DNA from 3 places in the Erwinia sorbitola genome. Region 1 is predicted to be linked to each of the others. Evidence: predicted binding sites of a transcription regulator. Region 1 holds the regulator's gene; each other region holds the start of a gene.

Region 1 (4,223 bases):
CCCCATTGTTCTTTCACTTTACCTTTAAACTGTTTCCAGTTACCGCCGGCTTCGTCTTTATTCATAATGTGATTCCTCTACCTTGGGTTAAAACAGCTTCTTTGTCTCAGAATTTGGCTTATTAGCCAGAGAATTATCTGGTGAAGCGCCTGACACAGAGATAATTGTAGTAGAGAAAATGCAATATGACCGCTAACCCCCTGCCCTGACGCTCCAAAACAGATACAAAGTCATTTAAAATCAGCAATTTAATAACTTATCGGCTTACGTAAGCAAATATTTCAGTGAGCAAACCAGCTATCATTACGCCAGTGCCGACGCCAGATAACCCACAGCGTTACCCCTCGTAACAGCAGGAACAGCGTTACTGCCAGCCACAGGCCATGATTACCCAGCCAGGGAACGGAGCACAGCGTAAGACCGAAACCCAGCGCAGCAATGGCCATACTGTTACGCATTTCACTGGCACGGGTGGCACCGATGAACATCCCATCGAGGAGATAGCAGCCTACGCCAGCCAGCGGCATTAACACCTGCCACCACAAATACCGATCGGCAAGCTGGCGTAGCGGTTCCAGAGAGGTCAACAGCGCAACGATATTCTCGCCAAACAGGGCATAAAACAGAGAGAAACCTAACGCCACCACTAACGATTGCCGACAGGCAGCGTGCCACACGTTGAGTAACTGCTTACTATTTTTCGCCCCGTAGGCTTCCCCGGAGCAGGCCTCAACCGCATAAGCAAAGCCATCCAGTGCATAGGCCGTAAAGGTGAGAAACATCAGCAGTACAGCGTTTACTGCTACCACATCATTGCCCAGTCGCGCACCGAAGATGGTCAGCGATGCAAAACAGATTTGCAGCAGTAGTGAGCGCAGCATGATATCGCGGTTTAAACGCAGCAGTCGTCCCACGTCACCGCGCCAGGCTGCCAGCATCAGCCGCAGCGTCAGACCGCGCAGTACCATGACCCGCCACACCAGCAACAGGCCAACGATCAGGCTGATGTATTCAGCAATTGCAGTGGCCGCCGCCGCGCCCTGCACACCCCACTTCAGACCGATAACGAACCACAGGTCGAGCAGAATATTTACCAGGTTGCCCACCACCAGCAGTATCACCGGAGCACGGGCGTACTGCACTCCGAGCAACCAGCCCAGCAGCACAAGGTTAGCCAGCGTTGCCGGAGCACTAAGCCAGCGCACCTGCATAAACAGGGCTGCCTGGTGCAGCACTTCGTCACTGCCGCCGGTCAGGCCCAGTGCGAGGTGAGTTATCGGGGTTTTAAACAAAATAAACACTATTCCGGCCAGCAAGGCCAACAGTAGCGGCTGCATCAGAGCGCGTGCCAGTGCAGATTTATCCCCGGCACCGAATGCCTGCGCCGTCAGCCCGGTTGTACTCATGCGTAAAAACAGCAGCAGCATAAACAGGAAGCTGGTTACAGTTGTTCCAATCGCCACGCCGCCAAGGTACGTGGGACTGTCGAGATGACCGATAACGGCAGTATCCACCAGGCCAAGGAGTGGCACGGTGATATTTGAAAGGATCATTGGCAGCGCCAGCCGCCATAGGCTTTTATCTGCGGGGGTAAGCAGTTTCATCAGAATCCATCAGAGTCGAGCTGATTAGAGATGATATACGCGCCGCAGAAGCAGCGCGCAGGATTTAGCGAGGAGTGACGATTAAATCCAGTTGCCGTTGCGAATAACGCCAACCGCAAGACCTTCAATGGTCAGGGTTTGCTGACGCAGATCGACCACGATAGGTTTGAAATCCGGGTTTTCCGGCAGAAGTTGCACCGTATTTCCCTGCCTTTTCAGGCGTTTTACCGTGACTTCATCGTCAATGCGGGCCACCACGACCTGCCCATTACGCACATCTTCCGTTTTGTGTACTGCCAGCAGATCACCATCCATAATACCGATGTCTTTCATTGACATACCGCTGACACGCAGCAGGAAATCGGCACCGGGTTTAAACAGGTCAGGATCAACCTTATAGTGGCCTTCGATATGTTGTTCTGCCAGCAGAGGCTCACCAGCGGCTACCCGACCAATCAGCGGAAGACCTTCTTCTTCTTCCATCATCAGGCGGATACCGCGAGAGGCACCTGAAACGATCTCAATCACGCCTTTACGCGCCAAGGCTTTCAGATGCTCTTCAGCAGCATTCGGGGAACGGAAACCGAGCTGCGCGGCGATCTCTGCACGAGTCGGTGGCATACCGGTTTGATTAATGTGGTCGCGAATCAGATCATAGACCTGCTGCTGCCTTGCCGTAAGTGCTTTCATCCCGCCCCCTGGTTGTTTATACAGTCGACTGTGAGTATATACAGGTATTTAGACATTTAAAACCTAAACTTGGGCGAAAGGCTGTTTGTAGTGAATTTTAGAAAACTCATCGCAAATATGGCACTAAGAGCATGATCCAGACGAAGATTGCCAGCAATATAGTTAACAGCACGGCAGCAGAGCCCATATCTTTCGCTCGACCTGAAAGCGGATGAAGTTCGCTGCCAATGCGGTCAACCACCGCTTCAATGGCGCTGTTGATAATTTCGACGACAATCACCATTACCACTGAGCCAATCAATAGCACCCGGGTGATGGCATCAACATCCAGCCAGCAGGCGACGATAACCGCCACTATTGCCGCGATGGCTTCCTGGCGAAATGCCGCTTCATGCTGCCAGGCAGCAAGGATGCCTTTCCAAGAATATCCGGCCGCTTTTATGATTCGTGTCAGTCCGGTGACATTATTTGCCATAATCAGGGAACCCTTTGAGAAGTTTAACGTCAATGAGTGGAACTACAGGTTTTTTAACACCACAGATTCTGTTAGCGCTTTCTGGTATGCTTGCGGCGCTTTGCTAACAAGAGGCTTCATGTTGTCTATGTCAGGTTGGCGTAATCTATATTATAACTTATTGAATCTTCCAGTTAAATTACTGGTAAAGAGTAAAGCAATCCCGGCTGAACCGGTTGCCGAACTCGGGCTCGATACTTCGCGCCCTATTATGTATGTGCTGCCTTATGATTCAAAGGCCGATCTCCTTGCTCTGCGTGAGCAGTGTCGCAAACAAGAACTGCCCGATCCGCTGGAACCACTGGAGATCGACGGTACGGTGTTGCCACGCCATGTGTTTATTCATGATGGCCCGCGCGTGTTCCCGTATTTTGTTCCGAATCTCGAATCGGTCAAGCTGTTCCATGAGTATCTCGACCTGCACCGCAATCATCCTGACCTGGATGTGCAGATGGTGCCGGTATCAGTGATGTTTGGTCGCGCACCTGGCCGTGAGGTACAGGGTGACAATCAACCGCATCTGCGCATGCTAAACGGCATCCAGAAGTTCTTTGCCGTCATCTGGCTGGGCCGCGATAGCTTTGTTCGCTTCTCGCCAATGGTGTCGCTGCGCCATATGGCCACCGAGCACGGTACGGACAAGATCATTGCTCAAAAGCTGGCACGCGTGGCACGTATGCACTTTGCCCGCCAGCGTCTTGCCGCTGTTGGCCCGCGTCTGCCGGTTCGCCAGGATCTGTTTAATAAGCTGTTAAAGTCCAAGGCGATTGCTAAAGCCGTGGAGGACGAAGCGCGCAGTAAAAAAATCTCCCATGAAAAAGCACAGCAGAATGCCGTTGAGCTGATGGAAGAGATTGCCGCCGACTTCTCCTACGAAGCGATTCGTCTGACTGACCGCATCATGGGCTGGACGTGGAGCAAGCTGTACCAGGGGATTAACGTCAACGGCGGTGAGCGCGTGCGCCAGCTGGCACAGGACGGTCATGAGATTGTCTATGTTCCCTGCCATCGCAGCCATATGGACTACCTGTTGCTCTCCTATGTCCTCTATCACCAGGGCCTTGTACCGCCGCATATTGCTGCCGGTATCAACCTGAATTTCTGGCCAGCCGGCCCGATCTTCCGTCGCCTGGGCGCCTTCTTTATTCGTCGTACCTTCAAGGGCAATAAGCTCTACTCCACTGTGTTCCGTGAATACCTGGGTGAACTGTTCACTCGTGGTTATTCCGTTGAGTACTTTGTGGAAGGAGGACGTTCACGTACCGGTCGCCTGCTGGATCCAAAAACCGGTACGCTGTCGATGACCATTCAGGCCATGCTGCGCGGCGGTAACCGCCCTATCACTCTGGTACCTATCTATATTGGTTACGAGCACGTGATGGAAGTGGGCACTTACGCCAAAGAGCTGCGTGGTG
Region 2 (4,223 bases), 2.3 Mb from region 1:
CTGAAGAGTGGCCTTGCTTCGGGCCTTCGGATTTTTTTGACATAATTCACTGCTCCAGTAACGGGCTTTAAGACACCAGTAACTATAGAACAGTGAGCAATATACGCCTGTAAAAAGCAGGGATAAGTCAAATCAGCAGAGTAAGTGAGGGAAACGAGCCGACAGACAGCCGGCTCGTGAGGGCTAATTAATGGTGTGCCAGTTTGGCTTCGTTATCCGCATCAGTGTTCATAATCGCCTTATCCGTCTGTTTCAGCCACTGGCTGGTCAGCGTACCGGCGGTCATTGAACCATTGACGTTAAGCGCGGTACGGCCCATATCGATCAGCGGTTCGATGGAGATAAGCAGAGCCACCAGGGTGACGGGTAAACCCATTGCCGGCAACACAATCAGTGCAGCAAAGGTTGCCCCCCCGCCAACGCCGGCAACACCCGCAGAGCTGAGGGTAACAATTCCGATCAGCGTGGCGATCCACATTGGTTCAAACGGGTTGATTCCGACAGTAGGTGCAACCATTACCGCCAGCATGGTCGGATAAAGGCCGGCACAGCCGTTCTGCCCAATGGTGGCACCAAAAGAGGCAGCAAAGCTGGCGATGGATTCCGGAATACCCAGACGACGAGTCTGTGCTTCCACGCTCAGAGGGATGCTGGCAGCGCTGGAGCGGCTGGTAAAGGCAAAGGTAATAACCGGCCATACTTTTCGGAAGAAACGCAGCGGATTAACACCGTTTACCGACAGCAGCAGCGCGTGTACAGCAAACATGATCGCCAGACCCAGGTAAGAGGCCAGCACAAAACTACCCAGCTTAATAATGTCGCTAAGGTTAGAGGTAGCAACAACTTTGGTCATCAGCGCCAGAACGCCATACGGCGTCAGTCGCATAATCAGGCGCACCAGCTTCATCACCCAGGCTTGCAGGGTATCAATCGCTTTCAGTACACGCTGACCTTTTTCAACGTCATCCTTCAGCAGCTGTAAAGCGGCCACACCCAGGAAGGCAGCAAAGATAACCACGCTGATGATCGACGTTGGGTTAGCCCCGGTCAGATCGGCAAACGGATTTTTCGGTACAAAAGAGAGCAGCAGCTGTGGTGCGCTGAGATCGGCGACTTTACTCACATAGTTGCTCTGAATGGCAGCCAGACGGGCTGTCTCCTGTGCACCCTGAACCAAACCACTGGCGTTAAGGCCAAACAGCCAGGTGACAAATACCCCAACCGCTGCCGCTATCGCGGTGGTGAACAGCAGCACACCAATGGTCAGCAGACTGATTTTACCCAGCGACGAAGCATTATGCAGGCGTGCCACCGCGCTGAGGATAGAGGCGAAGACCAGCGGCATTACAATCATCTGTAACAGCTGTACATAGCCATTGCCGACAAGGTTAAACCAGCTGACAGATTCGTTGATTACCGGGCTGTTTTCCCCGTAGATAGCGTGCAGGGCCAGACCAAACAGCACCCCGACCACCAATCCAAACAGCACTTTCTTCGACAGGCTCCAACCCGTGCGGCCGGTTTTCGCGACCAGCAGCAGCAGGGCGACAAAGGCCACAAGGTTAATAATTAGTGGAAAGTTCATTCCCATTTCTCCAAAAAAATACAGGCTATCTATATGTAGCCATACTGGCGACAGTTAATGGCTGTCGCACATTACGTAAATCAGTGGCGGAATGGTATCAGCTAGTTTTAGTGCAGCCTTATATCCAAACGGAATTATTTATAATCTTTTGTGATTATCTGTCTGTTTATTCATCTTATTGTTTTTTAATTAAGCGTTCGATGTGATTTTGCGCACTATTGACTACCTGGCTTGTCCATTCTGATGCACCAAAGGGAAGCGCTCCTGCCGGGAACCAGAGGGCATAGATCACCAGGCCTGTACACAAAACGCGCTCCAGCTGGTTGCCTTTTTGGCTTCTGAGCAGCGGCAGGCGAAAACGCCAGCGGCAGGGCCACAGTAAAGGTACGCCAGCGGGTGTGAGCATATCTGCCACGATATGGCTGAGGTAGCCGAGTACCATCCCCTGAAAAGCATCTGCCGGGATCAGCCAGCCCGCAGGCAATTTTAGCTGCAACAGGGCTACGCCACCGGCCACCGCCAGCAGACTATGGGTAAACCCCCGGTGACCAAAGGCACGGGCGATCGGCTGCGACAACCATCTCAGACGCTGACCGAGAAACGACTTTGGATGGTCGATATCCGGTAACAGGCAGGTGAGGAGCGTCGCAGGAATAATATGCCACCAGTCTGCGCTGGCCAGTACCGGGGTCAGTTCGGCACGTTTGGCAAAAATCGCACTGGCGATGGCAAAAATAAGATGGCCTTCGGCCGTCATGTGAATACCTGGCTACATTACTGTCAATGTATCCAGTATAGGGAATATATACAGTGGAATAAATATGTGACGTTGTAACGAAACATAAATATTTTTGTCACTATGCTGCGGCGAACGAATCGGGAGGGCAGATTCTGCTCACCGCATCGACGCTAACGCGCCAGCCATCCGCCGTCGACCGCCAGCGTAAATCCGTTGATGTAGTCTGAGGCAGCAGAGGCAAGAAACACCACCGGCCCCATCATATCTTCGCCACTGCCCCAGCGTCCGGCGGGGATGCGCTCCAGAATCTGTTGATTCCGTTCTTCATCATCCCGCAGCTGCTCGGTGTTGTTAGTGGCCATATAACCAGGCGCGATGGCGTTAACATTGATCCCGTACTGTGCCCATTCATTTGCCATGAGACGCGTCAGGCCCATTACTGCGCTTTTTGATGCGGTATAAGAAGGTACCCTGATCCCTCCCTGATAAGAGAGCATAGAGGCAATATTGATAATCTTACCGCCTTGCCCCTGCTGAACGAACTGTCTGGCGACCGCCTGAGAGAGGAAAAACAGCGTTTTACTGTTAACGTTCATCACATCATCCCAGTCACGTTCGCTGAATTCGAGGGCATCAGCGCGACGAATAATCCCGGCATTGTTCACCAAAATATCCAGCTGAGGAGAAGCATCCAGTGCCTGTGCCATCACCGCGTCGAGAGAGTGGCTGTCAGCCAGATCTGCTGTAATGCTGATAAATCGCCGCCCGGTAGCTGTGACTTTCTGCGCAGTTTCGCTGGCAACAGAACGGTTAACACCAATGATATCGCAGCCTGCCTGGGCCAGCCCCAGCGCCATTCCCTGACCAAGACCGGTATTGCAGCCGGTAACCATGGCGACTTTACCTTCCAGATTAAATGCATTCAGGATCATCGTGACTTCCTTATAGATAAGATGGCACACGCCATAATGGGAGGAAAAACAGGGATGCGTGCGCCGATAAACGGAGCATAGGCAGAAGAGAAGATGATTACAACAAAAATGAAACGATGTTTTATTTATTTTAACGACAAGGTGAAAATATGAAAAACCAGGCGGTAGGGGTTACCGCCTGATGCTGAGTTAGCGACCGTGCAGATGTTGTGCTGTCAGCTCTTCAAGGCTGGCAAGCTTCACGTCGGCCAGCGACCAGCGCAGATCCGCTGCATGGGCAGCATCCGGCACAACGACAGAACGCATGCGTGCTGCTTTGGTGGCAATCATTCCGTTGAAGGAGTCTTCCAGCGTGACGCAGTTCAGAGGATCAATCCCCAGTCGTGCGGCCGCATCGAGATAAACCTGCGGATGAGGCTTGCTGTAGGGCAGTGATTCCGCCGAAGCCAGCACTTCGAAGTAGTCACGCAGGTTGAACATCTCCAGCACCCGCTCCAGCATAAACAGCGGCGAAGCAGAGGCGAGGCCGATCTTTAACCCTTCTGACTGACATAGCTGTAATGCCTGTTCAACGCCTGGCAGCAGGGGGCGGGTTTCTTCAACCAGGCTTAAGGCCCGCGCAATAACCCGTTGGGTAACTTCTGTCTGGGAAGGCCCCTTCCACGGCAGGGTTTCGTACCACATACGTACCACCTGATCGATGCGTAACCCGAGTGCATCCGGCAGTTCGCTGCGGCGGCTCAGGTCGACATCAAGGGTGGTGAAAACATCCAGTTCGGCTTGTTGCCACAGGGGTTCTGAATCAATCAGCAGGCCGTCCATATCAAAAATGGCGGCGAGTACGGGGCGGTGGTAAGACATTCTACGGCTCCATTTGACAGTTTATGGCAGCTTATCATGAAGAGTTGATGAAAAAATTATCATCGTGGCAGCATACATGCGGAAAGGCGTCATTAAGTCCGTATTT
Region 3 (4,223 bases), 1.8 Mb from region 1:
ATCAATGGCCTTACGTTCTTCGCTGTCGATATGGCCATCACTCTTGGCGGCAAAGACCAGCGCCTCAATCAGCCGTTCAGCACGGCGATCCACCGGGGAGCTCTGCTGACCGAACTCTGGCTGATCCTGATGAGTTTCGCTCACCCGCTGTTTATATTTATTCCACAGCAGCGCACCCGCTGCGGCACCGCCGCCGATGATCACGGCATTTTTACCGTACTTCATCAGCAGATTACGCGAAGATTTGCTGGCAATCAGCAACCCTGCCAAGCCGCCAAGTGCGCCGGGGGCAAGCATTTTGCTTAATCCTTCGCCACCCGCTGAAGATTTACCTGCTTTGCCTAAAACCGTCTGAATCTGTTGCAGCCAGTTGCTCATTGTGAATCCTTCATTAGCGGAAAACTCCACAATAAAGCAGCCCGCGTCAGGAAACGTCAAAGGGTGAAAAGGCTGTAAAATTTCGCACAATCCATCATAACCAGCAAACAGATATCATCCGTTCAGTACGTGTTTATTTGTGAGATACGCAACTTGTCTCTACCCTCAAAGGGCAAACCACAGAGGAGGTAACACACCGATGGCATTTATAGACAACCCGTTATTTATTAATACCATCCTGCTTGGCGGCAGCAGCGAGGAGAAATTACATGCGGCCGCAGCGGCAGGTTTTAATCAGGTTGAGCTGTGGCAGCAGGATGTGGCTGAAGCGACGGGTGATGACGCAGCGCTGGCAGATCTCTGTCAGCAGCTTTCTCTGGGGCTGACGGATTACCAGGTGCTGCTGGATTTTGACGGTGCACCAGCGGATCTGCGCGCAGATAAACGCCGGGAGGCATTGCAGATGATGACAACGGCGCAACGTCTGGGGGCATCGACGCTGCTGGTACCCGCCTCTACCCATCCACAGTGCTGCGTTAACCGCATTGATGAGGATTTGGGGTGGCTGGTGAATGAGGCGGCAGATCGTGGTCTGCGTGTGGCCTATGAAGCAATGGCCTGGAGCACACATATTAATAACACAGCACAGGCATGGCAGCGCATACAGAAAATTGATGCCCCTAATCTTGGGCTGGTGGTGGATGCTTTCCATATTTTTGTGCGCCAGAGAACGCTGGCTGACCTCGCCGGTATTCCGGCAGAGAAGATTTTTTTGGTGCAGCTGTCAGATTTAGATTATCAGCCCGATGCCAGGCATCTTATCGATACCGCCCGTCATCACCGGCTCTTGCCCGGCGAGGGTAAATATCCCCTGAAGGATTTATTGCAGCATTTACAGCAGATAGATTATCGTGGCCCGCTGGGGCTGGAAGTGTTTAACGACCAGCGCCATGCTGCTAATCCCCTTATTACGGCAAAAGCAGCGATGGCGTCACTACGCGGGCTACTGTAAGACTGGTACAGATTATACTGCGCGCAACCTGGCCTCGGCAGACTCTTCGCTGTCATCAGCGGCACTGTGATTTTCCGGCAGCTTGCCGCTGCGCAGGATCTGTTGCAGAGCGTCTTTATTTTCTGCCATAAACATACCCAGAGCTTCACCCTGCTGTTCTTCAATTTCAAGCGGGCTGGCAATCAGCCAGTCAGCAAAAACTTCTGCCAGGTCGAGCATTTTGTCGTAAGCATCCGCTTCTTTTTTACTGGCAAATGTCATCTTTTCCTCACCTTTTCTGACGACAACGTATTTGATTTCAACAGCCATGGTTTTTGTCCTGTTTACCTGTATTTTTATACAGTGTATCAGCGTCGGTTTTTTGACTCAAGTGTAAAGTGCGGGATGATCACGCAAACGTTTTCGTTTATACTGCGCGCGTTTTTTCAATCCATTCAGGTAGAGATTATGACAACTCTTGGAACTGCGCTGCGACCTAATGCTACACGTGTCATGTTATTAGGATCGGGTGAACTGGGCAAAGAAGTAGCACTGGAATGCCAGCGTCTGGGTGTGGAAGTGATCGCCGTGGATCGCTATGCCGATGCCCCGGCAATGCACGTTGCCCACCGCAGCCATGTGATCAATATGCTGGATGGTGCAGCCCTTGCCGCTCTGGTTGCTCAGGAAAAACCTGACTTTGTGGTACCAGAAATTGAAGCTATCGCCACCGATATGCTGATTGAACTGGAAAAGCAGGGCCAGCACGTGGTGCCGACCGCGCGCGCCGCCAAACTGACTATGAACCGTGAAGGCATCCGCCGTCTGGCCGCTGAAGATCTGGCGCTGCCGACTTCCAGCTACCGCTTTGCCGACAGCCGCGACGCTTTCCTTGCCGCCGCTGATGAAATTGGATTCCCGTGCATCATTAAGCCGGTAATGAGCTCATCCGGCAAAGGACAGAGTTTTATTCGCGAAGCTTCACAGCTGGATGCCGCCTGGGAATATGCACAACAGGGTGGCCGTGCCGGTGCCGGTCGGGTGATCGTCGAAGGGGTGGTAAAATTTGATTTCGAAATCACTCTGCTGACCATCAGCGCTGTAGATGGTATTCATTTCTGTGCGCCTATCGGGCACCGTCAGGAAGATGGCGACTACCGGGAGTCATGGCAGCCGCAGCAGATGAGCGAGCTTGCCTTACAGCGTGCACAGGAGATAGCTGAGAAGGTGGTGAGCGCCCTCGGCGGTCGCGGGCTGTTTGGCGTTGAGCTGTTTGTCTGCGGCGATGAGGTGGTATTTAGTGAAGTGTCGCCACGCCCTCACGACACCGGCATGGTAACGCTGATCTCACAGGATCTTTCTGAATTTGCGCTGCATGTGCGCGCTTTTCTCGGCATGCCTGTTGGCGGCATCCGCCAGTATGGCCCGGCGGCATCAGCGGTGATCCTGCCGGAGCTGGAGAGCAGCAACGTGCAGTTTGCTAACCTTTCAGCGGCCGTTGGTGCAGGACTGCAACTACGTCTGTTCGGTAAGCCTGAGATCCAGGGTAAGCGCCGCCTTGGCGTGGCACTGGCTACGGGCAACAGCGTTGACGAGGCGGTAGAGCGAGCTATCAGCGCCGCAGCCAGCGTTAAAGTCAGCGGCTGAACACGGTCGATCCGGGGCGGTGTCTGCCGCCCCTTGTCATTTAGCGCGCCCCGGCCACCGCTTCCTGCGCCAGGCGGGTAATACGGTCATAGTCCCCCGCTTCCAGCGCATCAGCGGGTACCAGCCACGAGCCGCCAATACACAGCACGCTTTTCAGCGCCAGGTAGTCACGATAGTTGGCAGGTGAAATACCGCCGGTCGGGCAGAAACGCACCTGTGGGAATGGCCCGCCAATCGCCTGTAAGGCTTTGACACCGCCATTAGCTTCAGCCGGGAAAAATTTAAACTCACGCAAGCCGTAATCAAGACCGGTCATCAATTCTGACACGGTGCTGATACCGGGGATCAGCGGTACAGAACCATCCACCGCCGCTCTCAGCAGAGGTTCAGTCAGGCCTGGGCTGATAATAAACTGCGCACCGGCATCGGTGACTTCTTTTAACTGCTGCGGATTCAGTACGGTGCCGGCACCGACAATCGCTTCAGGAACTTCTCTTACCATTGCTTTTAATGCATCCAGCGCACATGGCGTGCGTAGGGTCACTTCCAGCACGCGCACACCGCCTGCTACCAGCGCTTTGGCCATGGGTACGGCATGCTCCAGCTTATTCACCACGATAACCGGCACAACCGGGCCGGTTTTCAGAATCTGTTCAGCGCTTGTTTTCCAGTTACTCATCAACGACGTTCTCCTGTCTGGCCTGCCTTCCGTCCTGGTGGAGCGTAGCAGGCAATAGTGACGCCCACGGCGTCAGGAAGTGATTGCGCGTTCTACCATACAGGAGAATTGCTGCGAGCGTCTATGCGATCATGATGTTTTTTAAAATGCAGGTTCATTTTTTATGAAGCCATATTTTGGGGGTGAAAAAGCTCTGACTACTGAGGCCGGAAACGCTTGCCAGCGTCATCATGTAGTTAACGGATTATCACGCTATAAAAAGGATTACATCCGAAGGATCAGGCAAACAGCCTGCAATGGCGGCGGGTGATATTTTATCTGACGTTAGCGGCGAATGTCCTGCAACACTCGCCGCTACTGTTAAAACGAACGGTACGGGATGCCGTTTCAAGTACCTCGCCAAAACCTGCCAAAATATGGTGCGGGTTTATTAGCGCTGATTTAGCAGAGAGCTATCAGCGCTAATGCGGGCTTATTTTTTCCGGCAGTTTAGTTTACTTATTCAAACTCATTCCACGAGCGGCCATC

The links. The regulator LexA, encoded in region 1, represses DNA repair genes until DNA is damaged. The targets are predictions, from matches to a motif close to TNCTGTATGTACATACAGNA.
Region 2: a site for LexA is predicted at 2,361-2,380, ahead of GN242_RS08975 (metal-dependent hydrolase). Genes of this name have one in related genera too.
Region 3: a site for LexA is predicted at 1,716-1,735, ahead of GN242_RS11380 (YebG family protein). Genes of this name have one in related genera too.

The regions. Positions count from the first base shown of each region.
Region 1 covers NZ_CP046509.1:4,307,689-4,311,911, forward strand. Annotated here, with positions in the region: gene GN242_RS19535 (CsbD family protein) at 1-65, opposite strand, end outside; gene dinF (MATE family efflux transporter DinF) at 282-1,604, opposite strand; gene lexA (transcriptional repressor LexA) at 1,686-2,294, opposite strand; gene GN242_RS19550 (diacylglycerol kinase) at 2,401-2,769, opposite strand; gene plsB (glycerol-3-phosphate 1-O-acyltransferase PlsB) at 2,897-4,223, shown strand, end outside.
Region 2 covers NZ_CP046509.1:2,005,952-2,010,174, forward strand. Annotated here, with positions in the region: partial or broken gene katE (catalase HPII) at 1-37, opposite strand, end outside; gene GN242_RS08970 (L-cystine transporter) at 188-1,585, opposite strand; gene GN242_RS08975 (metal-dependent hydrolase) at 1,761-2,342, opposite strand; gene kduD (2-dehydro-3-deoxy-D-gluconate 5-dehydrogenase KduD) at 2,495-3,256, opposite strand; gene hxpB (hexitol phosphatase HxpB) at 3,446-4,117, opposite strand.
Region 3 covers NZ_CP046509.1:2,543,218-2,547,440, forward strand. Annotated here, with positions in the region: gene GN242_RS11370 (tellurite resistance TerB family protein) at 1-378, opposite strand, end outside; gene GN242_RS11375 (sugar phosphate isomerase/epimerase family protein) at 578-1,390, shown strand; gene GN242_RS11380 (YebG family protein) at 1,403-1,699, opposite strand; gene purT (formate-dependent phosphoribosylglycinamide formyltransferase) at 1,838-3,016, shown strand; gene GN242_RS11390 (bifunctional 4-hydroxy-2-oxoglutarate aldolase/2-dehydro-3-deoxy-phosphogluconate aldolase) at 3,057-3,695, opposite strand; gene zwf (glucose-6-phosphate dehydrogenase) at 4,194-4,223, opposite strand, start outside.